Regions from separate parts of the Limnohabitans sp. JirII-29 genome, predicted to be linked through region 1. Evidence: predicted binding sites of a transcription regulator. Region 1 holds the regulator's gene; each other region holds the start of a gene.
The links. Region 1 encodes sigma-54, which starts transcription at its own class of promoters, with help from an activator protein. Its sites were predicted from a motif close to TGGCANGNAANCTGCTTT; they were not measured.

Region 1 (6,943 bases):
CAACCCAGCAACGGCCAGCGCGTGTTGGTGGAGTTTGTCTCGGCCAACCCCACCGGGCCCCTGCATGTGGGTCATGGTCGTCAGGCCGCTTTGGGTGACGCCATTTGCAATCTGTTTGCCACCCAGGGCTTCAACGTTTACCGCGAGTTCTATTACAACGACGCAGGTGTGCAGATCAACACCTTGGCCACCAGCACCCAGCTGCGTGCGCAGGGCTTCAAGCCCGGGGACGCGCAGTGGCCCAGCGGCGAGAACGCCCCGGCCTACAACGGGGACTACATCGCCGACATCGCGGCTGACTTTTTGGCCAAGAAAACGGTCACCTCAGACGACCGCGAATTCACGGGCAGCGGTGATGTGAACGACCTCGATGGCATGCGTCAATTTGCGGTGGCCTATTTGCGCCACGAGCAAGACCTGGACTTGAAGGCCTTTGAAGTTAAGTTCGACAACTATTACTTGGAGAGCAGCCTCTACACCAGTGGCCGCGTGGACAACGCGGTGCAAAAACTGCAAGCCGCTGGCAAAACCTACGAGCAAGACGGCGCGCTGTGGCTCAAGAGCACCGACTACGGCGACGACAAAGACCGTGTGATGCGCAAGACCGACGGCACCTACACCTACTTTGTGCCCGATGTGGCCTACCACTTGGCCAAGTGGGAGCGCGGTTTCACCAAGGTGGTCAACATCCAAGGCACCGACCACCACGGCACCATTGCCCGCGTGCGTGCGGGCTTGCAAGCTGCTTCGTCGGTGGATGGCCTGGGCATTCCCGAGGGCTACCCTGACTACGTGTTGCACACCATGGTGCGGGTGATGCGTGGCGGTGAAGAGGTCAAAATTTCCAAGCGCGCTGGCAGCTATGTGACGCTGCGCGACTTGATCGAGTGGACCAGCACAGACGCGGTGCGTTTCTTCTTGCTGTCGCGCAAGCCAGACACCGAGTACACCTTTGACGTGGACTTGGCCGTGACCAAAAACAACGACAACCCGGTGTACTACGTGCAGTACGCCCACGCGCGCATCTGCTCGGTGCTGCGCACCTGGGCCGACAAAGATGGCGGCGAGGTGGCCAATTTGAAAGACGTGGACTTGTTCGCATTGGACAGTCCACAAGCCCAAGCCCTCATGTTGTTGCTGGCCAAGTACCCCGACATGCTGAGCGCCGCTGCGCACGACTTTGCGCCGCATGATGTGACCTTCTACCTGCGCGATCTGGCCGCCAGCTACCACAGCTACTACGACGCCGAGCGCATTTTGGTGGACGACGAGGCGGTTAAAAAAGCACGCTTAGCGCTGGTCGCCGCCACCGCGCAGGTACTGCACAATGGCTTGAAGGTGTTGGGTGTGTCTGCACCCAGCAGCATGTAAATCGGCTGCATGAGTTCGGAGATGACAAACATGAAACAGCAACGCGGCGGAACCCTGGTGGGCTTCATCATCGGTTTGGTGGTGGGCTTGGCCGTGGCCCTGGGGGTGGCGGTGTACGTCACCAAGGTGCCGATTCCGTTCATGAACAAAGGCCAAAACCGCAGCGCCGACCAAGACGCTGCGGAAGAGAAGAAGAACAAAGACTGGGACCCCAACGCCCCGCTGTATGGCAAGAACCCGGCCAAGCCTGCCGACAAAGGCGATGGTGTGGATGCCAAGCCCGAGGCTTCTGTGCCTGCGCCGACATCTGCCCCCAACAAGCCCGATGTTGCCACCAAGGTCGACCCCAAGAGTGCTGACCCGCTGGGTGACTTGGCCAAGGCCAAGACTGCAGATGCCAAGCCCGTTGAAGCCAAGCCTGGCGAGAGCAAAACCGCAGAATTCAAACCCGCCGTGGTGGGTGGGGACCCCTTTATTTACTTTGTGCAAGCGGGCGCATTTCGCACCAACGAGGAAGCTGACGCACAGCGTGCCAAGCTGGGCTTGCTGGGACTCGACGCCAAAGTGAGCGAACGCGACCAGGGCGGGCGCACCGTCTACCGTGTGCGCGTGGGTCCGATGGACACCAAGGCCGACGCTGAGCGCGTGCGCAACAAGCTGGAAGCTGCACATTTGGATTCCGCGATGGTGCGGGTACAACGTTGATTTTTTTGATCTGAGGTACGTATGAAACGTCGTGATTTTTCTTTGGCTGCTTTGACCGCGGCTTCTTCTGGCTTACCGTTTGTGGCCCATGCCCAGGGTAAAAAGCCTGAAGAGGGCATCGAGTACTTGACCTTGGACAAGCGCGTGCCCACCGAGGCAGGCGAAGGCAAGATCGAAGTGATCGAGTTCTTTTGGTACAGCTGCCCCCACTGCAACGCGTTTGAACCGCGCTTTGCGTCGTGGCTCAAAGCGGTGCCTAAAGACGTGGTGGTCAAGCGTGTGCCGGTGCGTTTTCGCGACGACTTTGAAGCACAGCAACGTGCCTTCTATGTGTTTGAAGCCTTGAACATGGTCGATGCCATGCATGGCAAGCTCTTCCATGCCATCCACACCGAGCGTCAAAACCTCAACACCCTGGCCACTTTATCGGCTTGGGCCGACAAAAACGGCATTCCTGCGGCCAAGTTCACCGAGACCTTCAACAGCTTTGGCGTGGCCACCAAAGCCCGCCGTGCCACGCAGTTGCAAGAAGCCTTCAAAGTACAAGGTGTGCCAGCCTTGGGCATTGCGGGACGCTTCTACACCGATGGCTCTTTGACGGGCACCATGGAGCGTGCGTTGCAGGTCACCGAGTACCTGATCGCTGAAGCACGCCGCAGCCGCTGAACGGCATCAAGGCCGGGTGTTGTGGGTGGTTAGAATCCCACGTTAAATAACAGCAATATTCGTGCCTTGACTTCATTCGCTTCTTTTTCGTTGGTTTTGCTCTTGGCCGTCTTGCCGGCGGCAGCGCACGCGGAAAAAGCCGACAAAGACAAACCGCTCAACATCGAGGCTGACAGCCTGGTGCACGACGAGCTCAAGCAAATCAGCGTCTTCAAAGGCCGTGCGGTCTTGACCAAGGGCACCATGGTCATGCGCGGTGAGCGCATTGAGATTCGTCAGGATGCGGATGGTTACCAATTTGGTCTGATCTTGCCCGAGCCCAACAAGCGCGCTTTTTTCCGTCAAAAGCGTGAAGGCCTGGATGAGTACATGGAAGGCGAAGGCCTGCGCATTGACTACGACGGACGCGCCGACCAAGTCATCATGAGCGACCAAGCCGAAGTGCGCCGCTACCGTGGCGCTGTGCTGGCCGACCAAATGACGGGCAAGCGCATCGTCTACAACAACCTCACGGACGTGTTCACCATCGACGGCCAAAAGGCCGGTGAGACGGGTAAGTCCACCGGAGGTCGGGTCCGTGCCACCTTGGCGCCGCGCAGCACAACGACGGACAACAAGTGACCGAGACACTTTCCACCACGCCTTTTACGGATACTTCGGTGAGTTGCCTGGAGGCCTTGCATTTGCAAAAAGCCTACGGCAGCCGCAAGGTGGTGCACGATGTGTCCATCTCCGTGAAAAAAGGCGAAGTGGTGGGCTTGTTGGGCCCCAATGGCGCGGGCAAAACGACCTCGTTTTACATGATCGTGGGCCTGGTGCGGGCCGATGCGGGCAGCATCACCATCGACGGCCAGCCCATCACCCATTTGCCGATTCACAGTCGTTCGCGTTTGGGCTTGAGCTATTTGCCGCAAGAGGCCTCGATTTTTCGCAAGCTCAATGTGCAAGACAACGTGCGCGCGGTGCTGGAGTTGCAACGCGATGACCACGGTGCCCCGCTGACCGAGGGTGAGATCGACCGTCGCCTGACCGCCTTGCTGCAAGAGTTGCGAGTCGAGCATTTGCGCATGTCGCCCTCCGTGGCCTTGTCGGGTGGCGAGCGTCGCCGGGTCGAAATTGCCCGTGCCTTGGCCACTCAGCCGCGTTTTATCTTGCTCGATGAGCCATTTGCCGGCATCGATCCGATTGCCGTGATTGAAATTCAACGCATCATTGGTTTTTTGAAAGCACGTGGCATGGGGGTGTTGATCACCGACCACAACGTGCGCGAGACGCTGGGCATTTGCGACCACGCCTGCATCATCAGCGAAGGCCGTGTGCTGGCCCAAGGCACGCCCACCGAGATTGTCGAGAACGCCGATGTGCGTCGCGTCTATCTTGGCGAACACTTCCGCATGTAGCCATGGCCCTCGCACCTACCCTATGAAGCAAGGCCTCTCCCTACGCGTCTCCCAGCATCTGGCCCTGACGCCGCAGCTGCAGCAGTCGATCCGTCTGTTGCAGCTGTCCACGCTGGAGTTGAGCCAAGAGATTGAGCAGATGCTCGACGAGAACCCGTTTCTCGACAAAGAATTTGAAGAGGCACCACGCGAAGAATTTGGCGTGGCCCAGGCCGACACGCCCGCACATGCGGACGATGCAGAGCCAGCGCGCGAGATGGCCGCGATGGACAACACCGTGTCTGAAATTTCGGTCGACAACACCGCCAGCGACACAGAACCCAGCGTGGACGGCGTGGCTGAGAGCTGGGAGGGGGACGGCAGCGTGGAGTTCTCCGCCGATGACTCCGAGTGGGGCGGCGACGCCCCCGCGCACAACAACACCGGCGGCGACGATGCGGCAGATGCCACCGAGTTGGCCCGCAGCCAAGAATCGTTGACCGCGCATTTGCATCGCCAGGCCTTGTCCTTGCGCCTGAGCGAGACCGACCGCTCGGCCCTGCGTTACCTGATTGAAAACCTCAACGACGATGGCTACCTGGAAGACTCGCTGCGCAGCCTGGCCGAGGGCCTGGCAGGCGACGACGAAGAGCAGTTGGAAGAGTTGGAACACCGCTTTCAAGTGGCCTTGCATTTGCTGCAAAGCCTGGAGCCTGTGGGCGTGGGCGCCCGCGATTTGGCCGAATGCCTGTGCTTGCAAATCAAGGCTTTGAAACCCAAGGGCGAAGAAGCGCAAATGGTGTGCGATGTGGCTCTGCGCATGTGCCAGCAGCCGCTGGAGTTGCTCGCCAAGCGCGACATCAAGCGTTTGATGCTGGCGCTGGGCGACAGCGAGGCGCACATCAAGGCCGCTATTCCGCTGATTGCCCGACTCGAACCCAAACCAGGCCGACGTTTTGCCGACGTGGAACGCCATGTGGTGGTGCCCGATGTGCTGGTCACGCGCATTGGCAAATCGGTCACGCCCAAGTTTCGCGTCATGCTCAACCCCGATGTGATGCCACGTCTGCGGGTGCACGACATTTATGCCAACGCCTTGAAGGGCGGCAAGGGCGAGGCGCACCAGGGCTTGCAGCAACGCCTGCAAGAGGCGCGCTGGTTCATCAAAAACATCCAACAGCGCTTTGACACCATCTTGCGGGTGAGCAACGCCATTGCCGAGCGACAGAAAAACTTTTTCATCCACGGCGAACTCGCCATGCGCCCGATGGTGCTGCGTGAGATTGCCGAAGAGCTGGGGCTGCACGAGTCCACCATCAGCCGCGTCACCACCAACAAGTACATGAGCACGCCGTTTGGCACCTTTGAGCTGAAGTACTTCTTTGGCTCAGGACTCGAAACAGACAGCGGCAACAACGCGTCCAGCACGGCGGTGCGCGCGCTCATCAAACAATTCGTGGCCAGCGAAAACCCCAAAAAACCCTTGTCAGACAACCAGCTGTCTGAGATGCTCAAAGAGCAAGGCATTGAGTGCGCACGTCGCACCGTGGCCAAGTACCGCGAGGCGCTGCGGATTGCGCCGACCACGTTGCGCAAAGCGCTGTAAACACTAGCTCGGCTGACCGGTCAGGCTTGTGCTGGCGGATTGGCTTTGAACGGATCACCATGAATCAACTCCATCTCTTTTTACCGTGCGCCGCAGGCGTTGAAACTTATCTGGCCACCGAGGTGCAACGCATCACCGGCATCGGGTCAGACGACTTGCGTGCTTTTCGCGCCGGCGTGATGGTGCGCGGCTCGTGGCGTGACGCCATGCTGCTCAACCTGCACAGCCGTTTGGCCCAGCGTGTGTTGGTGGAGCTGTCGTACACCCAATACCGCTCGGAACAAGACTTGTACAACGCGGCCTCCAGCGTGGCGTGGGAGCTGTGGTTCACGCCCAAACAGAGCTTCAAGATCGAAATCACCGCGCAGCACAGCCCCCTCAAGAGCCTGAACTTTGCCGCGCTCAAAATCAAAGACGCGGTGGCCGACCGCTTCCGCAACAAAAGCGGTGTCCGCCCCGATGTGGACACCCGTTGGCCCGATTCACGCATCTACGCCCACCTGACCACCGACGAGCTCACCCTCTACATCGACACCTCGGGCGAGCCCTTGTTCAAACGCGGCTGGCGCGCCGACAAAGGCGACGCACCTTTGAAAGAAACCTTGGCCGCAGCCATGTTGGCGGCCAGTGGCTGGAGCCAGGGCGATGGCACACCCGCCAACCCCGACGGCTGGTGCGCGCAGGGCGTGCCTTTGTATGACCCGTGCTGCGGCAGCGGCACCATCGCCATCGAGGCGGCGCAAATTGCGTGCAACATTGCGCCGGGCTCGATGCGTCGCTTTGGTTTTGAAAAGCTGGTACCGTTTCAGCCACACGTCTGGCAAGGCCTGTTGGAAAACGCGCGAGGCCAGCAGTGCGCACCGCGTGCGCCCGTGTTTGGCAGCGATGTGGCGTTTCGCATGGTCGACTTTGCACAGCGCAATGCCGAGCGTGCCGGTGTGGCCCATGCGGTGGAGTTGCGCGGCGGTGATGCGCTGCAACGCATGCCGCCGTCGGACCTGCCCGGCGTGATGTTGGTCAACCCACCGTACGGCGAACGCATTGAGGCGGCGGGTATTGCGGGTGCCGCACGTCGTGCCCGTTATGCGCCGCCCACCGAGTACGTGTCGCCCTATGAAGATGTGATGGACGACGAAGCGCCCGACGGTGCGCGCCTAGACACCCCCCGCTTTGGCGCGCGTGAGATCACACAAACCGAAGACGGGGGCGATTTTTT
Region 2 (7,710 bases), on a different contig from region 1:
TTGCCGCGTTGCAATTTCATTTTGTGGGCGGTTTGCCAAGTGCGAATGATCACCTCACCCACGCGGCCCATGGCTTGGCTGTCGGAGCTGAACATGCTGATGGCGCCCAGGTCATGCAAGATGTCTTCGGCGGCAATGGTCTCTTTGCGGATGCGGCTTTCAGCAAATGCCAAGTCTTCGGCAATCGACGGGTCGAGGTGGTGGCAGACCATCAGCATGTCGACGTGTTCGTCCAGCGTGTTGATGGTGTAGGGCCGCGTGGGGTTGGTGGAGGAGGGCAACACATTGGCCTCGCCCACCACTTTCAAAATATCGGGCGCATGGCCACCGCCCGCACCTTCGGTGTGGAAGGTGTGGATGGTGCGGCCTTTGAACGCGGCCACGGTGTCTTCCACAAAGCCCGATTCGTTGAGGGTGTCGGTGTGGATGGCCACTTGGGTGTCGGTGGCCTCGGCCACGTTCAGGCAGTTGTCAATGGCCGCCGGTGTGGTGCCCCAGTCTTCGTGCAGCTTGAGGCCAATGGCCCCGGCGTTGATTTGTTCGTGCAAGGCGTCGGGCAGGGCCGCGTTGCCCTTGCCCAAAAAGCCCAAGTTCATGGGAAAGGCGTCGGCGGCTTGCAGCATGCGCTCCAGGTTCCAGGCCCCGGGTGTGCAGGTGGTGGCAAAGGTGCCGGTGGCCGGGCCGGTGCCGCCGCCGATCATGGTGGTGACACCGCTGGTCAGCGCTTCTTCAATTTGCTGTGGCGCGATGAAGTGGATGTGGGTGTCGATGCCGCCCGCTGTGACGATGTTGCCCTCGCAGCTGATGACTTCTGTGCCCGGGCCAATCACGATGTCCACACCGGCTTGGGTGTCGGGGTTGCCGGCTTTGCCAATGGCCACGATGCGCCCACCCTTGAGGCCAATGTCGGCTTTGACGATGCCCCAGTGGTCCAGGATCAGCGCGTTGGTGAGCACGGTGTCCACCGCGCCGCCAGCTTGCGGGCCTGAGCCTGTGCCATCGCGTGTGCGTTGGCTTTGAGCCATGCCGTCGCGGATGGTTTTGCCGCCGCCAAATTTAACTTCTTCGCCATAACCACCAGCGCGCAGGGTGAAGTCTTGTTCGACTTCAATCACCAAATCGGTGTCAGCCAGACGAACCCGGTCGCCCACGGTGGGGCCAAACATTTCCGCGTAAGCGCGTTTGCCAATCGTTGCCATCAGTGTTGTCCTTTGACAGGGGCGTCAACAGCGCCGTTGACCAAGCCGCGAAAACCAAACACTTGGCGGTCACCGCCCAGATCGACCAACTCCACCGTGCGCTGTTGACCAGGCTCGAAGCGCACCGCAGTGCCCGAGGCAATGTTCAGGCGCATGCCATGTGCCGCCGTGCGGTCAAAGCCCAAGGCGCCATTGGTTTCGGCAAAGTGGTAGTGCGAGCCCACTTGGATAGGGCGGTCGCCGGTGTTTTGCACCACCAAGGTCAGCGTGCGCCGTCCGGGGTTGAGCGTGTGTTCGCCCTCATCGATGAAGAGTTCTCCGGGTGTCATGTGCGCCTCGCTTTATTTGCCACGGCCCGTGAACCACCACAGCAAAGCAGCGACAGCGGCAGCTGCCACAAAGCCCACCACATCGGTGGCGTGGTAGTGCGATGCGCCTTCGATGCCATGGCCTTCATGGGCCCAGGCGTTGAGGCTGAGTGCGCTCAGCAGAGAAAGAAGTTTGTTCATGGGGGCAGCTCCACAGCGTGTGACACGCAGCAAAAAACAAGGTCAAAGAATGGGTTGGTGCACGGTCACCAGCTTGGTGCCGTCGGGGAAGGTGGCTTCCACCTGTATGTCAGGAATCATCTCGGCCACACCGTCCATCACGTCGGCACGGGTCAAGACGCTGCGGCCTTCACTCATGAGTTGAGCCACGGTTTTGCCGTCGCGTGCGCCCTCCATCACGGCGGCACTGATCAGGGCCACGGCTTCGGGGTAGTTGAGTTTCAAGCCGCGTGCTTGGCGCCGTTCAGCCAGCAGCGCGGCGGTGAAGATCAGGAGTTTGTCTTTTTCGCGAGGTGTGAGTTCCATGGTTTTTTCCTTGCAACTTGTGTGCCCTATTGTCCGTCTGAGTTGTGACGCAAATGTGCATGCTTTGGTGCGAAAAGTCCGACATGGTGCGTCATAGGATGCACCCAATCTGTGCGTTGACTGTTTGAAAGGGGGTGTGGCGGTCGAACTTGGTGCGCATCACCGAGCTGTGTGGGAATGAAGCCGGCTCTTTATAGAAGTTGGAATTTTCTTTAGGGAAAAAGTGTGCTGGCACGGGCTTTGCAAAAGGTGAAAGAGCGCGTCGAGTTGGTCCCGCGTGATGAACTTTCTAATTTGGAGTGAACCCCATGATGAATCGTCGAGGAAACCTCAAGGCCCTGGCCGCAGCCGCAGCGCTGTCGGTGGGATCGTTTGCCGTTGTGCCGCAAGCCTTTGCCGCAGACACCATCAAGGTGGGCGTGCTGCACAGCCTGTCGGGCACCATGGCCATCTCGGAGACCGTGCTCAAAGACACCGTCTTGATGGCGATTGACGAAATCAACGCCAAAGGCGGCGTGCTGGGCAAAAAGCTCGAACCCGTGGTGGTCGACCCCGCCTCCAACTGGCCTTTGTTTGCAGAAAAAACCAAGCAGTTGCTGACCCAAGACAAAGTGGCCGTGATGTTTGGTTGCTGGACCTCCGTGTCGCGCAAGTCGGTGTTGCCCGTGGTTGAAGAGCTCAACGGTTTGCTGTTCTACCCCGTGCAATACGAAGGTGAAGAGCTGAGCAAAAACGTGTTCTACACGGGTGCTGCCCCGAACCAACAAGCCATCCCTGCCGTGGACTATTTGATGAGCAAAGACGGTGGTGCTGCCAAGCGCTGGGTCTTGCTGGGTACCGACTATGTGTACCCCCGCACCACCAACAAAATCTTGCGCGCTTATCTCAAGAGCAAGGGCGTGAAAGAGTCTGACATCGACGAAAAGTACACCCCGTTTGGCCACAGCGACTACCAAACCATCGTGGCCGACATCAAGAAATTCTCAGCCGGTGGCAAGACCGCCGTGGTGTCCACCATCAACGGTGACTCCAACGTGCCGTTCTACAAAGAACTGGGCAACGCAGGCTTGAAGGCCAAAGACGTGCCCGTGGTGGCATTCAGTGTGGGCGAAGAAGAGCTGCGTGGTGTGGACACCAAGCCTCTGGTGGGCCACTTGGCGGCATGGAACTACTTCATGAGCATCAAGAACCCGACCAACGACGCCTTCATCAAGAAGTGGGCTGCGTATGCCAAGGCGCACAACATCGCGGGTCACAAGGACAAGCCACTGACCAACGACCCGATGGAAGCCACCTACATCGGCATCAACATGTGGAAGCAAGCGGTCGAGAAGGCCAAGAGCACCGATGTGGACAAGGTGATTGCGGCGATGGCGGGTCAGACCTTCACGGCACCGAGCGGCATCACCAGCAAGATGGATGAGAAGAACCACCACTTGCACAAGTCGGTGTTCATTGGCGAGATCAAGGCCGATGGCCAATTCAACGTGGTGTGGAAGACACCCGGTCCTGTCAAGGCCAAGCCATGGAGCCCGTTCATTGAAGGCAACGACAAGAAGCCTGATGAACCTGTGAAGAAGTAAGCGTTTTCCTAGGGATGAACTTTGGGGGAGGGCGCTGCTCTCCCCTTTTTTACTGGAATGTCGATGAATCGATTGGCCTTTTTGGGAATTGCCTGTGGACTGCTGTGGGGGGCGCATGCCCATGCGTTGACCGCAGAGCAGGCACGTGCCTTGACAGTGGGCGAGACGGATGCACGCATCACCGCGTTGCAGCAGGCCTTGGCCTCGCCCGATGAAAAAACAGCTGCTTTCTTGCAGGCCATGGCCGACGATGCGGTCAAGCTCCATGGCGCTCAGGTGTTGGTGGTGCGCGATGGCCAAGCCACAGATCCGGTGACCGGCAACACCATGGCTTTGCCCGAGGGCGCGGAGGATGTGATCAACAACAACCGCATGCGCGGCGAGGTGGACTCCGCCTTGGCGGCCTTGCAGTTGCTCAGCCCCGACGCGGCCAAGCGCTTGGCTGCGGTGAATGCTTTGCTCAAAGAGCCAGACCCGACCAAGCTGGCCATGTTGGAAAAAGCCTTGGGCGCTGAAGCCGATGCCAAGGTCAAAACACAAATGTTGTTGGCCCGTGCCGCTGTGCTGCTCAACAGCGAGAAGGTGGCTGAGCGCTTGGCGTCTGCCAAGGCCTTGGCCGAGAGCCAAACCCCAGACACCCAGTTGCTGCTCAACCAGCGCTTGAGCCAAGAAGACGACAAGCAAGTGCGCGCGCAATTGGAGTCGTCGTTGCGCACCATCCAATCGGCGTTGAATTGGGGCGAGAAGCTGGGTGCTTTGTTCACCGGCATCAGCCTGGGTTCTATTTTGTTGCTGGTGGCCTTGGGGCTGGCCATCACCTACGGTTTGATGGGCGTGATCAACATGGCCCACGGTGAGCTGATGATGATTGGCGCGTATGCCACCTACGTGGTGCAGGGCTTGTTCCGTCAGTACCTGCCAGGCGCGTTTGATGCCTATTTGGTGGTGGCTGTGCCAGCCTCGTTCTTGGCGGCGGCTGTGGTGGGTGCCGTGCTGGAGCGTACCGTGCTGCGCCATTTGTATGGTCGCCCGCTAGAGACTTTGCTGGCCACCTGGGGCATCAGCTTGGTGTTGATGCAAGGGGTGCGCACGGTGTTTGGCGCGCAAAACGTGGGCGTGGAAAACCCATCGTGGATGAGTGGTGGCGTGCAGCTGCTGGCCAACTTGTCGCTGCCCTACAACCGCTTGGTCATCATTGCCTTTGCACTGTGCGTGCTGGTGGGCATGACCTTGTTGATTGGCAAAACACGCTTGGGACTGTTTGTGCGTGGCGTCACGCAAAACCGGCCCATGGCCTCGGCGCTGGGGGTGAACACGGCACGCATTGACACCTATGCGTTTTCGCTGGGTTGCGGCATTGCAGGTTTGGCGGGTTGCGCGCTGAGCCAAATTGGCAACGTGGGCCCAGACCTGGGACAGAGCTACATCGTGGACGCGTTCATGGTGGTGGTGCTCGGCGGTGTGGGCCAGTTGGCGGGTACGGTGTACGCCGCGATGGGCCTGGGGCTGATGAACAAATTGCTCGAAGGCCTGGCGGGGGCCGTGTTGGCCAAAATTGCAGTGCTGGTGTTCATCATTGTCTTCATCCAAAAACGACCGCAAGGCTTGTTTGCCATGAAGGGCCGCAGTGCGGAGGCTTGACATGAACCACACCACTTCTATGAATGCAACTCCTGTGACTTTGCCTGGGGCCCCTGCGTTGCTGGGGCGCGTTGGATGGGCTTTTTTCTTGGCCGCTGTGGTGGCGCTGTGCGCGGTGGTGCCTGTGCTCAACCTGTGGGTGCCCGCTGACAGCGTGTTCCACATGAGCGACTACGCGGTGGGCTTGATCGGCAAGATCATGTGTTATGCCATCTGCGCCTTGGCGATGGATTTGATCTGGGGCTACACCGGTATTTTGTCGCTGGGGCACGGCTTGTTCTTTGCCTTGGGCGGCTATGTGATGGGCATGTACCTGATGCGCCAAATTGGCACCGACGGCAACTACAAAAGCAACTTGCCCGACTTCATGGTGTTTCTTGACTGGAAAACCTTGCCTTGGCACTGGACCTTCAGCGACAGCTTCATCGCCACTTTGATCTTGATCGTGGCCGTGCCCGGTGTGCTGGCCTGGGTGTTTGGTTACTTTGCCTTTCGCTCGCGCATCAAAGGCGTGTATTTCTCCATCATCACGCAGGCCTTGACGTTTGCCGCGATGCTGCTGTTCTTTCGCAACGAAACTGGATTCGGTGGCAACAACGGGTTCACCGATTTCAAACGCATCTTGGACTTGCCCATTGCCACCCCCGGCATGCGCATGACTTTGTTTGTGCTGACCTCCGTCTTGCTGCTGGCTTGCTTCTTGTTTGCCCGCTGGTTGGTACAAAGCAAATTTGGCCGTGTGCTGCAAGCCATTCGCGATGCCGAGAGTCGGGTCATGTTCTCGGGCTATTCGCCCTTGCCCTACAAGCTGACCATCTGGGTTATCTCGGCTGTGATGTGTGGCATTGCAGGGGCTTTGTATGTGCCACAAGTGGGCATCATCAACCCGAGCGAGATGAGCCCCGCCAACTCCATCGAGATGGCAGTATGGGCCGCAGTGGGTGGACGTGCCACCTTGATTGGCCCCATCGTGGGAGCCTTCTTGGTCAACGGTGCCAAGAGCTGGTTGACGGTGACAGCGCCTGAGTTTTGGTTGTACTTTTTGGGTGCGCTGTTCATTGTGGTGACGCTGTATTTGCCGCAAGGTGTGATGGGCTGGCTCAACAAGCGTGCAGGAGACAAAGCATGACCCCCGATCTGTTTGAACAAGGCTCTGAGCGCCTGGCTGCCCACCAAGCGCGTGTGACGCCTGAGGTGAATTCGGGCGACCGCAGCGCAGGTTATGGCCGTGTGCATGAGCCTGGCTCACTGGACGTGACGCACGGCCGCATTTTGTATTTGGAAGATGTGAACGTGAGCTTCGATGGCTTCAAGGCCATCAACCATCTGTCACTCGACATCGCCCCGGGCGAGTTGCGCTGCATCATTGGCCCCAACGGTGCGGGCAAGACCACGATGATGGACATCATCACGGGCAAAACCAAGCCCGATTCGGGGCAGGTTTTTTTTGGCAGCACCATCGACTTGCTGCGTCACAACGAGCCCGAAATTGCCCAGCTGGGCATTGGCCGCAAGTTTCAAAAGCCCACGGTGTTTGAACATCTGAGCGTGTTTGAAAACTTGGAGCTGGCCTTGAAGACGCACAAAGGCGTGGCGGCCTCCATGTTTTTCAAACTCAACGGCACCCAACGTGACCGCTTGAGTGAGGTGCTGCACACCATCCATCTGGAAGACAGCGTCACGCGCCAAGCGGGCAACCTGAGCCACGGTCAAAAACAGTGGCTGGAGATTGGCATGCTGCTCATGCAAGACCCCAAGCTGTTGCTGCTCGACGAGCCGGTGGCGGGCATGACTGACTTTGAAACCGAACGTACTGCGGAGTTGTTCTTGACTCTCAAAGGCAAACATTCGCTGATGGTGGTGGAGCACGACATGAGCTTCATCAACACCATCTCTGACATCGTGACGGTGTTGTGCGACGGCTCGGTGCTGGCGCAGGGCACGCTGGATCAGGTGCAAGCCGATGAGCGTGTGATTGAGGTCTATTTGGGCCGATGAACAAAGTCGACGAACAGGGACGATGAATTCAATGACCAACACACACCCGCCACTGCTCCAAGTGGCCAACGTCAACCAGTACTACGGCGGCTCACACATCTTGCGTGATGTGAGTTTTGAAGCCAACTTGGGCCGCATCACCGTGCTGCTGGGGCGCAACGGGGTGGGTAAAACCACCTTGCTCAAATCGCTCATGGGCGCCGTGCCGATTCGCAATGGCAGCATTCAGTTCAATGGCCAGCCGATTGAACGTGCCGCACCTTATGAGCGCGCACGTGCGGGCATTGGCTACGTGCCACAAGGACGCGAAATTTTTGCCCGCTTGACGGTGGAGGACAACCTGCGCATGGGGCTGGCCACGCAGCCCGCAGGCACCGACATTCCTGCCGAGTTGTTTGAACTGTTCCCGGTGCTCCAACAAATGTTGCACCGCCG
Region 3 (7,710 bases), on a different contig from region 1:
TTGAGCACAGGCCAGTTGGTGCGCCAGGTCAAGGTGGGCAAGTCTCCCCATGGCATTTGGACGCTGGACCACGCGAAGCGGTTTTGAGCATGCGTAGGTCAGCGCTGTGGGCGTTATATGGCATGGCTTGGAGCCTCATGGCGCAAGCGGCGGTTCCCTGCAACAAGCCGTTGTATCTGACCTTTGACACCGGCCACATGGGCGTGGCGCCCTTGGTGGCCGAGGTGCTCAACCGCCAGCAGGTCAAGGTCACATTTTTTGCGGCTCATGAACCCACACAAGAAGGCGATGGCACCTTGGGTGAGCACTGGGCTGCTTGGTGGCGTGCCCGTGGCGCCGAAGGCCATGCCTTTGCTTCGCACACCTATGACCATGTGTACTGGCGTGCCGACCAGCCGCAAGGTCGCTGGTTGATGCGTGCCAGCGCGGGACCGAAAAAAGGCTTGGTTGAGTCTTGGGACGCTGCCCAGTACTGCCAAGAACTGCAACGCGCCAACACCCGCTTGCAGCAACTCACGGGGCAAAAGCCTTTGCCCTTGTTTCGTGCGCCCGGTGGCAAGACCTCGCCCTCGTTGCTGGCAGCAGCCAAACAATGTGGGTTTGCCCATGTGGGGTGGGCCGATGCGGGCTTCTTGGGGGACGAGTTGCCCAGTGACAAATACCCCAACGCTTTGTTGCTCAAGCGGGCCTTGAAGAGCATCCGCTCGGGTGATATCTTGATGGCGCATTTGGGCATCTGGTCGCGTCAAGATCCCTGGGCCCCCACCGTGCTGGAACCTTTGGTTGAAGGCCTCAAGGCCAAAGGGTTTTGTTTTGCCACACTGCGAGACCACCCACAATACAACGCATGGACACACTGATTGATGGGTTTGCCAACGTGCAAGCCGCGTTGTATGAAAACTGGTTGCAGCCTTTGGCCTTTGCTTTGGGGTTGGGCAGCCGACTGGAAGATGTTTTCAATGGCACCGGCTGGTTGTTGGTGGGGCTGATACAGCTGGCGGTCATGTTGCTGCTGATTGAGCCCTTGCAGCGCTGGCGCCCGGTGGAGCCTTTTGCCAACCCGCATGCGGTGCGTACCGATGTGATTTACACCCTGATTCACCGTTTGGGCTTGTTTCGCATTGCGCTGTTTTTCACCATTGACCCCTTCATGGACGACTTGATGGGGCATCTGCGCACCGCAGGCATGGGGACTTTTCATCTTGAAGATCTTTGGCCGGGTGTGACCGATGGGGCGTGGGCCAGCTTCTTGATCTATTTGGTGGTTTTTGATTTTGTGGGCTACTGGCTGCATCGTGCGCAACACCAATGGCATTGGTGGTGGGCGCTGCATGCGGTACACCACTCTCAGCGCCATATGACGCAATGGACGGACAACCGCAACCACCTGCTAGACGATGTGATGGGCGCCGTGATTTGGGTGGTGGTGGCGCAGTTGATTGGGATTGCACCCAGCCAGTTTGTGGCGGTGGTAGCCATCACCCAACTGAGCGAAAACTTTCAGCACGCCAATTTGGCGATCAGCTTTGGTCGTTGGGGGGAGCGGCTGTGGGTCAGTCCGCGTTTTCATCGTTTGCATCACGGGGTAGGCATTGGCCATGAAAGCCCTGCGCAGCGCACCGACGCATCGCGTGAGGTGCTGGGGGGACACAACTTTGGCGTGCTCCTGCCTTGGTGGGACATCTGCTTTGGTACCGCAGATTTTTCCCGGCGTTTTGAAGCGACCGGTATCCGTGACCAAGTGGAGCAGGGGCGCGATTACGGTGAAGGTTTTTGGGCCCAGCAAAAATTGGGTTTGAAACGTTTCATGGCGGCTTTACGTCCGGTCGCTAAGGCGAACTCGGCTCGTTGAGGCTGGGTTATGCTTTTGTGATGCGTTTGTTGTTCGATTCTTTTTGGCGTGCGTGGGCTTATTGCCTGATGCCGCGCGTCATGTTGTTATCTTTGCTGCCATTGGTCATGTTGCTGTTGGTGGCCTTGAGTTGGGGCTACTTTTTTTGGGTACCGACCCAAGATTGGGTGCGCGACATGCTGGACAGTTGGCAGCTGTTGCAAAGCATGCTGGACTGGATGCAAGCGCACGGCGCCGCCAACTTGCAGGGCGTGATGGTGCCTTTGGTCGTGATTTTTTCGGTCACCCCTTTGTTGGTGGTCATGACCTTGTTGGCGGTGTCCTTGATGATGGGACCGGCCTTGCTGGACCTGGTGGTGCAACGCCGCTTTCAACACTTGGCGCTCAAACACGGTGGTTCTGCCATGACCAGCTTGGTCTGGACGGTGGGCTCCACCCTGGCGGCCATGTTGACCATGGTCATCACCTTGCCCCTGTGGTTGTTGCCGCCTCTGATGTTTGTTATTCCCCCTCTGATTTGGGGTTGGCTGAGTTACCGCGTCATGGTGTTTGATGCCTTGGCGGTGCATGCAAGCCGTGAAGAACGATTAGAGATTGGTCGCCGCCATCGCGGTTGGTTGCTGTTGATTGGTGTGCTGACAGGGTATCTGGGGGCTTTGCCTAGCGTGGTCTGGGCGTCAGGCGCTTTGTTTGCTGCCGCCTTTGTGGTGCTGGTCCCGGTGGCTATTTGGATCTACGCCGTGGTGTTTGCGTTCACCGCGTTGTGGTTCACCCACTACAGCTTGGCTGCTTTGGAAAGTCTGCGTGCGGAGTCGGACTCTGTGGTGGTCGGCGTCTCGGTTCCCATGCCCGCGCTAGCATCTGAGGATGAGCAACACATCCCACCCCCCGCGCCCTGAGTTTGGGCTGATCATCGTCGGTGACGAGATCTTGTCTGGCAAACGTGCTGACAAGCACATGCCCAAAACCATAGAACTGCTGGCCGAACGTGGCCTGCCCCTTGATTGGGCTGACTACGTGGGCGACTCGCCTGAACGTATCACCCAAAAGCTCAAGCGGGCCTTTGACAGCCACAGCATTGTGTTTTCATGCGGGGGCATTGGCGCCACCCCTGATGACCACACCCGCCAATGCGCTGCGCGCGCTTTGGGCGTTGATTTGGCTTTGCACCCCGAGGCTGAGGTGTTGATTCGCGCACGCATGCAAGATGTCGCCAAAGAACAAGGCGTGCCGTATGAGCCTGACCGTGATGACAACAAGCACCGCTTGAACATGGGCGTGTTTCCACAAGGCGCAAAGATCATTCCGAACCCCTACAACAAAATCCCGGGATTCAGCTGTTTCGGGTCTGAGGGCGGCGCTGTGCACTTTGTGCCAGGCTTTCCCGTCATGGCTTGGCCCATGATCGCTTGGGTTCTTGACACCTACTATCCCCACTTCTTCCAGACCAATGCCTGGGTTGAGAAGTCGGTGATCGTTTTTGGCGCGATGGAGGCGTCGCTCACACCTTTGATGGAAACCATCGAGCAAGACCACCCCGGCGTCAAAGTGTTTAGCTTGCCCAGCGTGGACCATCCCCAATACGGCCGCCATATTGAGCTGGGTGTCAAAGGCGATCCGACGAAAGTGGATCAAGCCTACCCACAACTGCTGGAAGGTTTGAAGCCCTTTGGCGCCAAACTTGGCCCTGAATTGGTGCGATCTTAACCTTGCTCTAATTTGGTGCAATTCGTGTATTTGCACCAAATTGGTTCTTTTGTTTGTTTGGGCTTTTTCATGCATAAATGCTGCTTTGAGGCGGATGAGGCATGAAGTCAAGGCAAAATACGCACCCTAGACGGTCGAACCGGTGACGGGTTTTGGTGCCAATGGCTTGGCACAGAACCTGCATCCTAAAACCTCGAAACTTTTCTAAACCAACCTACCCTTGCAGGAGAACCTGATGGCCAAGACCGTCGCAGACGTGATGAAGATGGTGAAAGACAACGAAGTCAAGTTCGTTGACTTCCGTTTCACCGATACCCGTGGCAAAGAACAGCACGTGAGCGTGCCAATTTCTCACTTCGATGAAGACAAATTCACCGAAGGCCACGCATTTGACGGCTCTTCGATCGCCGGTTGGAAAGGCATTGAAGCCTCAGACATGTTGCTCATGCCCGATGCCATGTCTGCTTTCATCGATCCTTTCTTCCAAGAATCCACCCTGGTGTTGTCTTGTGACGTGTTGGAGCCAGGTGACGGCAAGTCTTACGACCGTGACCCACGTTCGATCGCCAAGCGCGCAGAAGCCTATTTGAAGGCTTCTGGCTTGGGTGACACCGCCTACTTCGGACCAGAACCCGAATTCTTCTTGTTCGACGACGTGCGTTGGGGCAATGAAATGTCGGGTTCTTTCTTCAAGGTCGACGACTACGAAGCTCCTTGGAACACCGGCAAAGTCATCGAAGGCGGCAACAAAGGCCACCGTCCCACCGTCAAAGGCGGCTACTTCCCTGTGCCTCCCGTTGACAGCACCCAAGACATGCGCGCCGAAATGTCCATGATCTTGGAAGAAATGGGCATCCCCGTTGAAGTGTTCCACCACGAAGTGGCTGGCGCTGGTCAAAACGAACTCGGCACCAAGTTCTCCACCTTGGTCGAGCGCGCTGACTGGACTCAGAAGCTGAAGTATGTGGTGTGGAACGTGGCCAATGCCTATGGCAAGACCGCCACTTTCATGCCCAAGCCCATCGTTGGCGACAACGGTTCTGGCATGCACGTGCACCAGTCGATCTGGAAAGATGGCAAAAACCTGTTCGCAGGTAATGGCTACGCAGGTTTGAGCGATACCGCCTTGTTCTACATCGGTGGCATCATCAAGCACGCCCGTGCGTTGAACGCTATCACCAACCCTTCGACCAACAGCTACAAGCGCTTGGTGCCTGGTTTTGAAGCTCCTGTGAAGTTGGCTTACTCCAGCCGCAACCGTTCTGCGTCGATTCGTATCCCACACGTGGCGTCTGACAAAGGCCGTCGCATTGAGGCACGTTTCCCAGATCCAATGGCCAACCCTTACCTGTGCTTCTCGGCCTTGTTGATGGCTGGTTTGGACGGTATCGAAAACAAGATCCACCCAGGCGAAGCTGCCACCAAAGACCTGTACCACTTGCCTCCCGAAGAGGACGCATTGGTGCCCACCGTGTGCCACAGCTTGGACCAAGCCTTGGAATACTTGGACAAAGACCGTGCCTTCTTGACCAAAGGTGGCGTGTTCACCGACAGCATGATCGACGCATACATTGAGCTCAAAATGACTGAAGTCACACGCTTCCGTCAGGCTGTGCACCCTGTTGAGTACGACATGTACTACTCGCTGTAATTCTTTGCGGTGTTTCAAGAAAGAGGACGGCGAGAGCCGTCCTTTTTTGTTGGTGCAGTTCCCTCTTTTTTAGAGTGTCGCGATGAACCGTTTTTTCATGCTGTATGTGTTGTGTGCTGTAGGCGCAGGAACAGGCGTCAACGTGTGGGCCGCAGATCCTTTGCAGGTGTATCGCTGTGGCAACGCGTACACCAACCAACCCGACCCCAAGGGCAACTGCGTGCCCTTGCGCAGTGCCGCCATCACTGTGATTGAAGGCACCAAAGTTCAACCGTCACCAACGGTAGCTACCTTACCCGGTGTTGTGGCCAGCGAGTCCAAGGTGGACATCGGCGAACAGCGCCAACGCGACGCGCAAGCGCGTGCGGTCTTGCAAACCGAATGGCAGCGTGCCCAAACACGTCACCAGGCCTTGCTACAAGAGTGGAACCAAGGCGAGCCTGAACGACGCGCCGATGAGCAGCGTCAACCCGCCAAATACCAAGAACGGGTGGCGCAATTGCGCGCTGCCTTGCAGCGCAGTGAGGCTGATCTGGCGGGCTTGCAACGCGAGCTGTCGCGTTTGTCTGCCCCTGCGACCGGGGCTACCCCATGAATGAAAGTGATGTGATGACTTCTCATCTCCCAACCCCACAAGATCGATTCCATGCCTTCGATTTGCTGGCCACCTTGGTCGCCGTGGTCCGCATCGATGGCTCGGTGGTGTTTGCCAATGCCTCCCTGGAAGATGTGATGGGCGTGTCACGTCGCAACATCCAAGGCACCACGTTGTCACAGTACTTCACCGAAGGGCAGGCCTTGGACAACGCCCTGCAAGGAGCGCAAAGCAATGCCTTTGCCGCCTTGCGCTATGACGCGCACTTGCACCGACCACAGCAAGATTCGTTGCCAGTGCACGTGATCGTGGCACCCACCGATCGCGCGGATGAAGTGTTGGTGGAGTTGTTACCGCTGGAGCAGCAAGCCCGCCAAGACCGTGAAGAGCGTTTGATTGACCAAGCCCAAGCCAACAAGGAGCTGATCCGTAACCTGGCCCATGAAATCAAAAACCCTCTGGGTGGTATTCGTGGTGCGGCGCAGTTGCTACAAATGGAGGTCGAAAGTCGTGACTTGGTGGAGTACACCCAAGTCATCATCCATGAGGCTGATCGTCTGCAAGTGTTGGTGGACCGCTTGCTGGCGCCACATCGACGTCCACACATGGTGGGTGATGTGAACATTCACGAAGTCTGCGAGCGCGTGCGCAGTTTGGTGTTGGCCGAATTCCCCAGGGGCTTGCGCGTGGTGCGTGACTATGACACCTCCATCCCGGAATTTCGCGGCGACCGTGAGCAACTGATTCAAGCCGTGCTCAACATCGTTCACAACGCCGCGCAAGCCTTGGTCGAACGCACACAAGCAGGTGAGGCAGAAATTGTTTTGCGAACACGCATCAACCGACAAATCACCTTTGGCAAACAGCGTTATCGGTTGGCACTGGAATTGCATGTCATTGACAACGGACCCGGTATTCCAGAAGAGATCAAGGACAGGTTGTTTTTCCCCTTGGTGTCGGGACGGGATGGCGGTTCGGGCCTGGGGTTGAATTTGGCGCAAACATTTGTCCAACAACACCATGGCTTGATTGAATGTGACAGTGTGCCGGGACGCACAGATTTCAAAATTCTGATCCCCTTGCCCTGAAACTTTCTGCTTACTCGTATTGATGAAATGAAAGTGCTGCCATGAAAGTATCGAGATGAAACCGATTTGGATTGTTGACGACGACCAGTCAATTCGCTTCGTGCTTGAAAAAGCGCTACAACGCGAAAACCTGCCCACCCGCAGTTTCACCAACCCACGCGAGGTGTTGCAAGCACTCGATGCCGCAGGTGAAGATGACGGCCCCCAAATTCTGGTCAGCGACATCCGCATGCCAGGAGGTTCGGGCTTGGATTTGCTGGGCAAAGTCAAAGAACGTTTGCCCGCACTGCCCGTGATCATCATGACGGCGTTTTCCGATTTGGACAGCGCGGTGTCAGCCTTTCAAGGCGGTGCATTTGAGTACCTGCCCAAGCCGTTTGATTTGCCCAAAGCCGTCGAGTTGATTCGTCGCGCTGTGGACGAGAGCCAGCGTGAGCAAGCCCAAAGCGAGTTGCAAGATGCCACGCCCGAAATGTTGGGCCAAGCACCTGCCATGCAAGATGTGTTTCGTGCCATTGGCCGGTTGAGCCAAAGCAATGTGACGGTGATGATCACTGGCGAGAGCGGCAGCGGCAAAGAGCTGGTGGCGCGTGCGCTGCACAAACATTCACCGCGTGGTGATGCGGGCAGCAAAGGCCCGTTTGTCGCCATCAACACCGCCGCCATTCCGAAAGATTTGTTAGAGAGTGAGTTGTTTGGGCACGAGCGTGGTGCATTCACGGGGGCTCAAACCACCCGCCGTGGACGCTTCGAACAGGCCGAAGGTGGCACCTTGTTCTTGGACGAAATTGGTGACATGCCCTTTGATTTGCAAACC
Region 4 (7,710 bases), on a different contig from region 1:
CCACGCGTTGCTTCATGCCGCCCGAAATTTCTCCGGGCCGCTTGTGTGCCGCATGGCTCAAACCCACCAGGTCCAAGGCCGCATCGGTGCGGGCTTTGAGTTGCAGCTTGGTTTCTTTGGCTTTGCCGTCGACCAAACCCGATTGACCAAACACACGCTCCACCCCAAGGTAGATGTTTTCAAAACAGGTGAGCCAGGGCAGCAGCGAGTGGTTTTGAAACACCACCGCACGCTCTGGGCCGGGCCCTGAGATTTCGCGGTTGGCGCAAATCAGGTTGCCTTGGGTGGGGGTCGTCAATCCGGCAATCAGGTTGAGCAGGGTGGACTTGCCGCAACCGGAGTGGCCAATGAGGGCGACAAACTCACCTTTGGCCACCGTCAGGTCGATGTCGCGCAGGGCAGGAAAGTCTCCTTTGGCCGTGCGAAAGGTTTGGGCCACGCCCTGAATTTCTAAGAACTTGTGGGTCAGCGACGCATTCATGAACGCACCTCCTCAAAGGTAAACGCGGTGGCGAGTTTGATGAGTGCGTACTCCAGCACCAAGCCGACGATGCCAATCACAAAGATGGCGATGATGATGTTTTTGACGTTCAGGTTGTTCCATTCGTCCCAGACCCAAAAGCCAATGCCCACACCACCGGTCAACATCTCGGCGGCCACGATGACCAGCCAAGCAGTGCCCACAGCCAGGCGCACACCAGTCAACATGTAAGGCAGCACAGCAGGGAACAAAATTTTGCTGATGATCTTCCACTCAGACAGGTTGAGCACACGCGCCACGTTCATGTAGTCCTGGGGCACGCGCTGCACACCCACGGCGGTGTTGATGACCATGGGCCAGATCGAACAAATGAAGATGGTCCAAATGGCCGCAGGGTTGGCCCCTTTGAACACCAACAAGCCAATCGGCAACCAGGCCAACGGGGACACGGGGCGCAGCAAGCTGATGAGCGGGTTGAACATGCGCGACAAAAACTCGAAACGCCCAATCAAGAACCCCATTGGAATGCCCACCAATGCCGCCAAACCAAAGCCCATGGCCACGCGCTTGAGTGAGCTCAGCACGTTCCAGCCCACGCCTTGGTCGTTGGGGCCGTTGCTGTAGAAGGGGTCACTGAACACCGAGATGGCTTGCACCAAGGTGTCACTGGGGCTTGGAAAGTTGTTGGTGCTGCTGAGCGACACCAACGACCAGATGCCCACTAGCAGTGCCAGCCCCAAGAAGGGCGGCACCAGCTGTGACAGCAGCGATTTGAAAAAGCGAGCCAGCATGCCGTTGTCCTTAAGCTTTGACTTTGAAACCGTCGGCGTATTTCTTAGGGTCTTTGCCGTCCCACACCACACCGTCGACCAGCTTGCTGGTGCGCATCACGTCTTTGGGCAGCGGGGTTTTGCTGGCCGTAGCAGCTTGTTTGTAGACGTCAATGTGGTTGACTTCTTTGGCCACCTTCAGGTAGTCGGGGTGGTCTTTGAGCAGGCCCCAGCGCTTGTGCTGGGTCAAGAACCACATGCCGTCCGAGAGGTAAGGGAAGGTGGCCTGACCGTCGGCGTAAAACTTCATGTGGTTGGGGTCGTCCCAGGTTTTGCCCAAGCCGTTTTGGTAGCGGCCCAAGATGCGCTGGTTGATCACGTCCACACTGGTGTTCACATAGGCTTTGTCGGCAATCGTCTCGGCCATCTTCATCTTGTTTTGCAAGCCCGCGTCAATCCATTTGCCGGCTTCCAAAATAGCGGCCGTCACAGCGCGTGCGGTGTTGGGGTATTTCTTGACGAACTCGGCCGTGGTGCCCAGCACTTTTTCCGGGTGGTCTGGCCAGATGTCTTGGGTGGTGGTGGCGGTGATGCCAATGCCATCGGCAATGGCGCGGTGGCCCCAGGGCTCACCCACACAGTAGCCGTCCATGTTGCCCACGCGCATATTGGCCACCATTTGCGGAGGCGGCACAGTGATCACCTTGGCGTCTTTGAGCGGGTTGATGCCCACACTGGCCAACCAGTAGTACAGCCACATGGCGTGGGTGCCGGTTGGGAAAGTTTGGGCGAAGGTGTATTCGCGTTTCTCGGTGTTCATCAGCTTGGCCAAGCTGGCCGCATCCACGGCCCCTTTGTCTGCGAGCTTTTTGCTCAGGGTGATGGCCTGGCCGTTTTGGTTCAGGTTCATCAGCACGGCCATGTCTTTTTTCGGACCCGAGGTGCCCAGATGCACGCCATACACCAAGCCATAGAGCACGTGGGCGAAGTCCAGTTCGCCGTTCACCAATTTGTCGCGCACACCGGCCCAGCTGGCTTCTTTGGTGGGAATGATCTTGACGCCGTACTTTTTGTCGATGCCCAGCACCGAGGCCATGACCACGCTGGCGCAGTCGGTCAGCGGGATAAAGCCAATGCGCACTTCTTCTTTTTCGGGCTTGTCTGAGCCTTGGGCATAGACCGCTGCGCGCAAGGCGGGCGCAATAGTCAGGGCACTGGCGGTGGCGGCTTGCAGCACATTGCGACGGCTCATAGGGGTCTCCAGCAGATCGGTCATGAATCACTCCTTGAAAAAAACAGGCAACTCCAAAAGCCTTGAGGCAAAGAAAAAGGCGTCCGCAGAGACAGCTCGTGAAAGCCATGTCTGGGGACGCCTTTGTCCGTTCGAACCTTGGAGGGTTATGTCTTCAACAATGCAAAGCCTGTGCCAGGTAATTCCATGCTTGTTGAGCTAGGGTTTGCTCTGATTGGGTGCGCGACCCGGTGCATGCGGGGCATTGCGCACCAAATTAGGACAATAGATCAGCCATGTCCAGAATGCGCTGTGCCACATCGGCCAGCTTGAGGCCTTTGTCCATCGCTACTTTGCGTAATTTCGCGTGGGCTTGCGCTTCGGTGAGTGATTGTTTGTCCATCAACAGAGCTTTGGCCCGGTCCACCAGACCGCGCTCTTGCAGTGCGTGTCGAGCCTGGTCACGTTCGTCACGCAAATTTTGTTCGTATTCGAAGCGCGCCATCGCCACATCCAGGATCGGGCGAATGCGCGTGCTGGAGAGACCGTCCACGATGTAGGCCGACACACCGACCGCCACGGCATCGCGCACATGGCTGGTGTCGTTGTCATCGGTGAACAACACGATGGGCCGCCTCGCATCACGGGTGGCAAACACCACATGCTCCAGTGCGTCACGGGCCTCGGATTCGGCATCCACAATGATCAGGTCGGGTTGCAACTGGCTGATGCGGTCGGCCAAAAACACATCGGCGGGCAGTGTCGCAATCAGGTTGAAGCCGCTTTCCAGCAAGCCAATGCGCAACGCACGTGAGCGCTCGGCTTGGGTGCGTGCATGGTCGTCGTGGGGGTCGGTCACCACCAAGTCAGGAGCCACCACCACGATGCGCAAGGCTTCCTGGGGTTTGATCTTCTTGGGGCTGGCTTTCATTCCGGAACTTTCTAGGCACACTCACTGTCGGTGTGAGTGATGCAAATTGTGCGCCAGTCATGTGAGGCAACAACCCATCCGCATAAACTTGTCCACTATGTTGATCCTTGGTATTGAATCTTCTTGCGACGAGACCGGCGTGGCTTTGGTGCGCGCCGATGGACAGGCCTTGCCTTGCTTGTTATCGCATGCATTGCACAGCCAAATTGCCATGCACCAAGCCTACGGGGGCGTAGTGCCCGAGCTGGCCAGCCGTGACCACATCCGTCGCGTCATTCCTCTGGCGCGTGAGGTGTTGGCCCAAGCGCAGCAAAGCTTGCAAGCGGTGGACGTGGTGGCTTATACACGTGGCCCAGGCTTGGCCGGCGCTTTGCTGGTGGGAGCGGGTGTGGCCTGTGCGTTGGGCGCAGCTTTGGGCAAGCCGGTGCTGGGCGTACACCATCTGGAAGGGCACTTGCTGTCGCCGTTTTTGAGTGAGGATGCGCCAGAGTTCCCGTTTGTGGCTTTGTTGGTGTCGGGGGGGCATACGCAGCTGATGCGGGTGGATGGGGTGGGCCGGTATGTGTTGCTGGGCGAAACCATCGACGACGCCGCAGGCGAAGCCTTTGACAAATCAGCCAAGCTGATGGGCTTGGGTTACCCAGGTGGACCTGCTTTGTCCAAGCTGGCGCAACAAGGTGATGCCACGGCGTTCAAGTTGCCGCGCCCTTTGCTGCACAGCGGAGATTTGGATTTTTCGTTTGCAGGGCTCAAAACAGCTGTGCTGACCCAAGCGCAAAAGTTGGGGGCGCAACTTGAGGCGCGCAAGGCGGACTTGGCCGCTTCGACCGAGGCCGCGATTGTGGAGGTGTTGTTGAAGAAGTCCTTGGCCGCTTTGCGCCAGACCGGCTTGACACGCTTGGTGGTGGCTGGTGGTGTGGGAGCCAATCGTCACCTGCGTGAGCAGCTCAACGCGGCTTGTGCGCGTTTGAATGTGCGGGTGCACTACCCTGAGTTGCATTTGTGCACCGACAACGGCGCGATGATTGCCATGGCCGCTGCCATGCGCTTGCAGGCCGAGTCTCAAGAGAGCTCGGCACTGTCCACCAGTTATAGCTTTGACATCAAACCGCGCTGGCCTCTGGCCGAGCTGGTTGGATGACACTGTTATTGCACCGACAGTGAGGTGGCGTTGCTCTTGGGTTGCTGCTTGACCAATTCCAAGGTCAACACGCCATTTTCCAATTTGGCACTGCTGCTGGCGGTGTCAATGTGCTGCGGCAATTCGTAGCTGCCACGGTATTGACGGGGGGCATCGGCCACAGTTTGGATACGCACCACGTTGTCTTCAATCTCAATTTGCAATTGCTCACGGCTGATGCCTGGCACATCAAAACTCAGACGATAGGCCTTGTCGTCTTGTTGGAAGTTTTGTGAGGGGCCGGTTTGACGCATCGCATCACCCAAAAAACGCTCAAACGAGTGGAGAGCGGGGCGGTTCAAACGGGCATTGACGGGGGTAAACAACATGGTGATTTCTCCTTGCAAATAGCGGGCTGCACTGCGGAATGCGGTGCAGCATGAACAGAAATTGCGCGCGGCTCGGCTGATTTCAAGGGCATGGCAAAGAGGAATATTTTTGGATCTTGTGACTTGAAAAAGCGGCCCTTGGCGCTATGGCAAACGCCGGTCAGCGGCCTAAAGTTGGGGTTTGCTATACTCTGTGGGCTTTATCTATGAGGTGAAGCAAGCACGTTGGGTCTAAGTTCCATGGCCCAACGCAAGTCAAACATCAAAGGAAAACACATGCTGACTGCAAAAATTGCTGAAGTTGTCAAAGACAACGCACGCGCCGCTGGTGACACCGGTAGTCCTGAAGTGCAAGTTGCACTGCTGACTGCCCGCATCAACGAACTCACCCCTCACTTCAAGACACACGCCAAAGACCACCATGGTCGTCGTGGCTTGTTGCGCATGGTGAGCCGTCGTCGCAAATTGCTCGACTACCTCAAGTCCAAAGACTTTGACCGTTACGCTGCACTGATTGCCAAGCTTGGCCTGCGCAAGTAATCGCTGAAGTTCGCGACAAACGCCTGAGTTATTTAAATAGCTCAGGCGTTTTGCACTTGTTGCACTGAAATTCTTAATCCAACGGAACGGTACGAGGCGCAGATTCGAAAAGCTGTGTCATTCCAAAAAAGACGACCTAGTGGGCTTTTTTGGAATGGCATCGTTTGCTGCACCAGTTCCTCCGGGCTTCGGCGAAGTGGCCTGCACTTCCCAAACTCTTTAGGAGAAAACCATGTCACTTTTCAACAAAGTCACCAAAACCTTCCAGTGGGGCCAACACACGGTCACCATGGAAACCGGCGAAGTTGCTCGCCAAGCCGGCGGCGCTGTGCTCGTCAACATGGATGACACCGTGGTCTTGGCCACGGTGGTGGGTTCGAAGATTGCCAAAGCTGGCCAAGACTTCTTTCCTTTGACCGTTGACTACATCGAAAAAACCTATGCCGCAGGCAAGATCCCTGGCAGCTTTTTCAAGCGCGAAGCCAAGCCCAGCGAACACGAGACGCTGACCAGTCGCCTGATCGATCGTCCGATCCGTCCTTTGTTCCCTGAAGGTTTCTACAACGACGTGCACGTGGTGATTCACACCGTGTCCTTGAACCCTGAAGTCGACGCCGACATTGCCGCCTTGATCGCCGTGTCTGCTGCCCTCAGCATTTCGGGCATTCCTTTCAATGGCCCTATCGGCGCAGCCCGCGTGGGTTACATCAACGGCGAATACGTCTTGAACCCCGGCCAAACCCAGCGCAAAGACAGCCTGATGGACTTGGTGGTGGCAGGCACTGAAGCCGCTGTGTTGATGGTGGAGTCCGAGGCTCAACAACTGTCGGAAGACATCATGTTGGGTGCTGTGGTGTTTGGCCACGAGCAAGGCAACATTGCCATCAATGCCATTCACGAGTTGGTGCGCGACGCTGGCAAACCCGCTTGGGACTGGACTGCACCTGCTAAGGACGAGCCGCTGATCGCCAAGGTCACCGCACAAGCTGAAGACAAGCTGCGCGCTGCCTATCAGATCCGCAACAAACAAGCCCGTACCCATGCTTGCCGCGAAGCCTACGCCGCCGTCATGGCTGGCCTCAAGGCTGACGGTGTGGAGTTTGACGCCGTCAAGGTTGAGAGCATGTTGTTTGACATCGAAGCGCGCATCGTGCGCAGCCAAATTTTGGCTGGCGAGCCCCGCATCGACGGTCGCGACACGCGCACCGTGCGTCCCATCGAAATTCGCAACAGCGTGTTGCCCCGCACCCACGGTTCGGCTTTGTTCACACGTGGTGAAACCCAAGCTTTGGTGGTCACCACTTTGGGTACCGAGCGCGACGCACAACGCATTGACGCCTTGGCCGGTGAGTACGAAGACCGTTTCATGATGCACTACAACATGCCTCCCTTTGCCACTGGCGAAGTGGGTCGCATGGGCAGCACCAAGCGCCGCGAAATCGGCCACGGTCGTTTGGCCAAACGTGCGTTAGCGGCGGTGTTGCCAAGCAAAGAAGAATTCCCCTACACCTTGCGTGTGGTGTCTGAAATCACCGAGTCCAACGGTTCATCTTCTATGGCTTCGGTCTGCGGCGGCTGCTTGTCGCTGATGGACGCTGGCGTGCCCATGAAAGCCCACGTGGCCGGTATTGCCATGGGTCTGATCAAAGAAGGCAACCGCTTTGCCGTGTTGACCGACATCTTGGGTGACGAAGATCACCTGGGCGATATGGACTTCAAAGTGGCCGGTACCACCCACGGCATCACCGCTTTGCAGATGGACATCAAGATCCAAGGCATCACCAAAGAGATCATGCAAGTGGCTTTGGCTCAGGCCAAGGAAGCACGCATGCACATTCTGGGCAAGATGCAAGACGCCATGGGCGAAGCCAACACGCAAGTCTCTGACTTTGCACCCAAGCTCTTCACCATGAAGATCAACCCTGAAAAAATCCGTGACGTGATTGGCAAGGGTGGTTCTGTCATTCGTGCGCTGACCGAAGAAACCGGTTGCCAGATCAACATCGACGAAGACGGCACCATCACCATCGCTGCCACCGATGGCGACAAGGCCCAAGAAGCAAAGAAGCGCATCGAGCAAATCACAGCTGAAGTGGAAATTGGCAAGGTCTACGAAGGCCCGATCACCAAGATCTTGGACTTCGGCGCTTTGGTTAACCTGTTGCCAGGCAAAGACGGTTTGCTGCATATCAGCCAAATCAGCCACGAGCGCATTAACAAGGTCACCGATGTGTTGGCCGAAGGTCAG

Region 2: the regulator sigma-54 is predicted to act here: its motif matches at 2,283-2,300, upstream of urtA (urea ABC transporter substrate-binding protein).
Region 3: the regulator sigma-54 is predicted to act here: its motif matches at 3,727-3,744, upstream of glnA (type I glutamate--ammonia ligase).
Region 4: the regulator sigma-54 is predicted to act here: its motif matches at 2,663-2,680, upstream of B9Z39_RS00635 (CmpA/NrtA family ABC transporter substrate-binding protein).

Annotation. Positions count from the first base shown of each region.
Region 1 is NZ_NESB01000004.1:11,692-18,634, reverse strand. It holds gene argS (arginine--tRNA ligase) at 1-1,371, shown strand, start outside; gene B9Z39_RS07575 (SPOR domain-containing protein) at 1,402-2,076, shown strand; gene B9Z39_RS07570 (thiol:disulfide interchange protein DsbA/DsbL) at 2,098-2,742, shown strand; gene lptA (lipopolysaccharide transport periplasmic protein LptA) at 2,845-3,363, shown strand; gene lptB (LPS export ABC transporter ATP-binding protein) at 3,360-4,142, shown strand; gene B9Z39_RS07555 (RNA polymerase factor sigma-54) at 4,165-5,727, shown strand; gene B9Z39_RS07550 (class I SAM-dependent RNA methyltransferase) at 5,787-6,943, shown strand, end outside.
Region 2 is NZ_NESB01000012.1:26,128-33,837, reverse strand. It holds gene ureC (urease subunit alpha) at 1-1,199, opposite strand, end outside; gene B9Z39_RS15525 (urease subunit beta) at 1,199-1,528, opposite strand; gene B9Z39_RS17015 (hypothetical protein) at 1,541-1,708, opposite strand; gene B9Z39_RS15520 (urease subunit gamma) at 1,751-2,053, opposite strand; gene urtA (urea ABC transporter substrate-binding protein) at 2,365-3,636, shown strand; gene urtB (urea ABC transporter permease subunit UrtB) at 3,700-5,277, shown strand; gene urtC (urea ABC transporter permease subunit UrtC) at 5,297-6,406, shown strand; gene urtD (urea ABC transporter ATP-binding protein UrtD) at 6,403-7,275, shown strand; gene urtE (urea ABC transporter ATP-binding subunit UrtE) at 7,328-7,710, shown strand, end outside.
Region 3 is NZ_NESB01000006.1:155,940-163,649, reverse strand. It holds gene B9Z39_RS11265 (YncE family protein) at 1-87, shown strand, start outside; gene B9Z39_RS11260 (polysaccharide deacetylase family protein) at 123-860, shown strand; gene B9Z39_RS11255 (sterol desaturase family protein) at 848-1,852, shown strand; gene B9Z39_RS11250 (EI24 domain-containing protein) at 1,873-2,751, shown strand; gene B9Z39_RS11245 (molybdopterin-binding protein) at 2,720-3,559, shown strand; gene glnA (type I glutamate--ammonia ligase) at 3,795-5,210, shown strand; gene B9Z39_RS11235 (hypothetical protein) at 5,293-5,805, shown strand; gene glnL (nitrogen regulation protein NR(II)) at 5,820-6,893, shown strand; gene ntrC (nitrogen regulation protein NR(I)) at 6,949-7,710, shown strand, end outside.
Region 4 is NZ_NESB01000001.1:131,455-139,164, forward strand. It holds gene B9Z39_RS00625 (ABC transporter ATP-binding protein) at 1-481, opposite strand, end outside; gene ntrB (nitrate ABC transporter permease) at 478-1,272, opposite strand; gene B9Z39_RS00635 (CmpA/NrtA family ABC transporter substrate-binding protein) at 1,283-2,527, opposite strand; gene B9Z39_RS00640 (ANTAR domain-containing response regulator) at 2,760-3,413, opposite strand; gene tsaD (tRNA (adenosine(37)-N6)-threonylcarbamoyltransferase complex transferase subunit TsaD) at 3,511-4,554, shown strand; gene B9Z39_RS00650 (Hsp20/alpha crystallin family protein) at 4,560-4,922, opposite strand; gene rpsO (30S ribosomal protein S15) at 5,199-5,462, shown strand; gene pnp (polyribonucleotide nucleotidyltransferase) at 5,695-7,710, shown strand, end outside.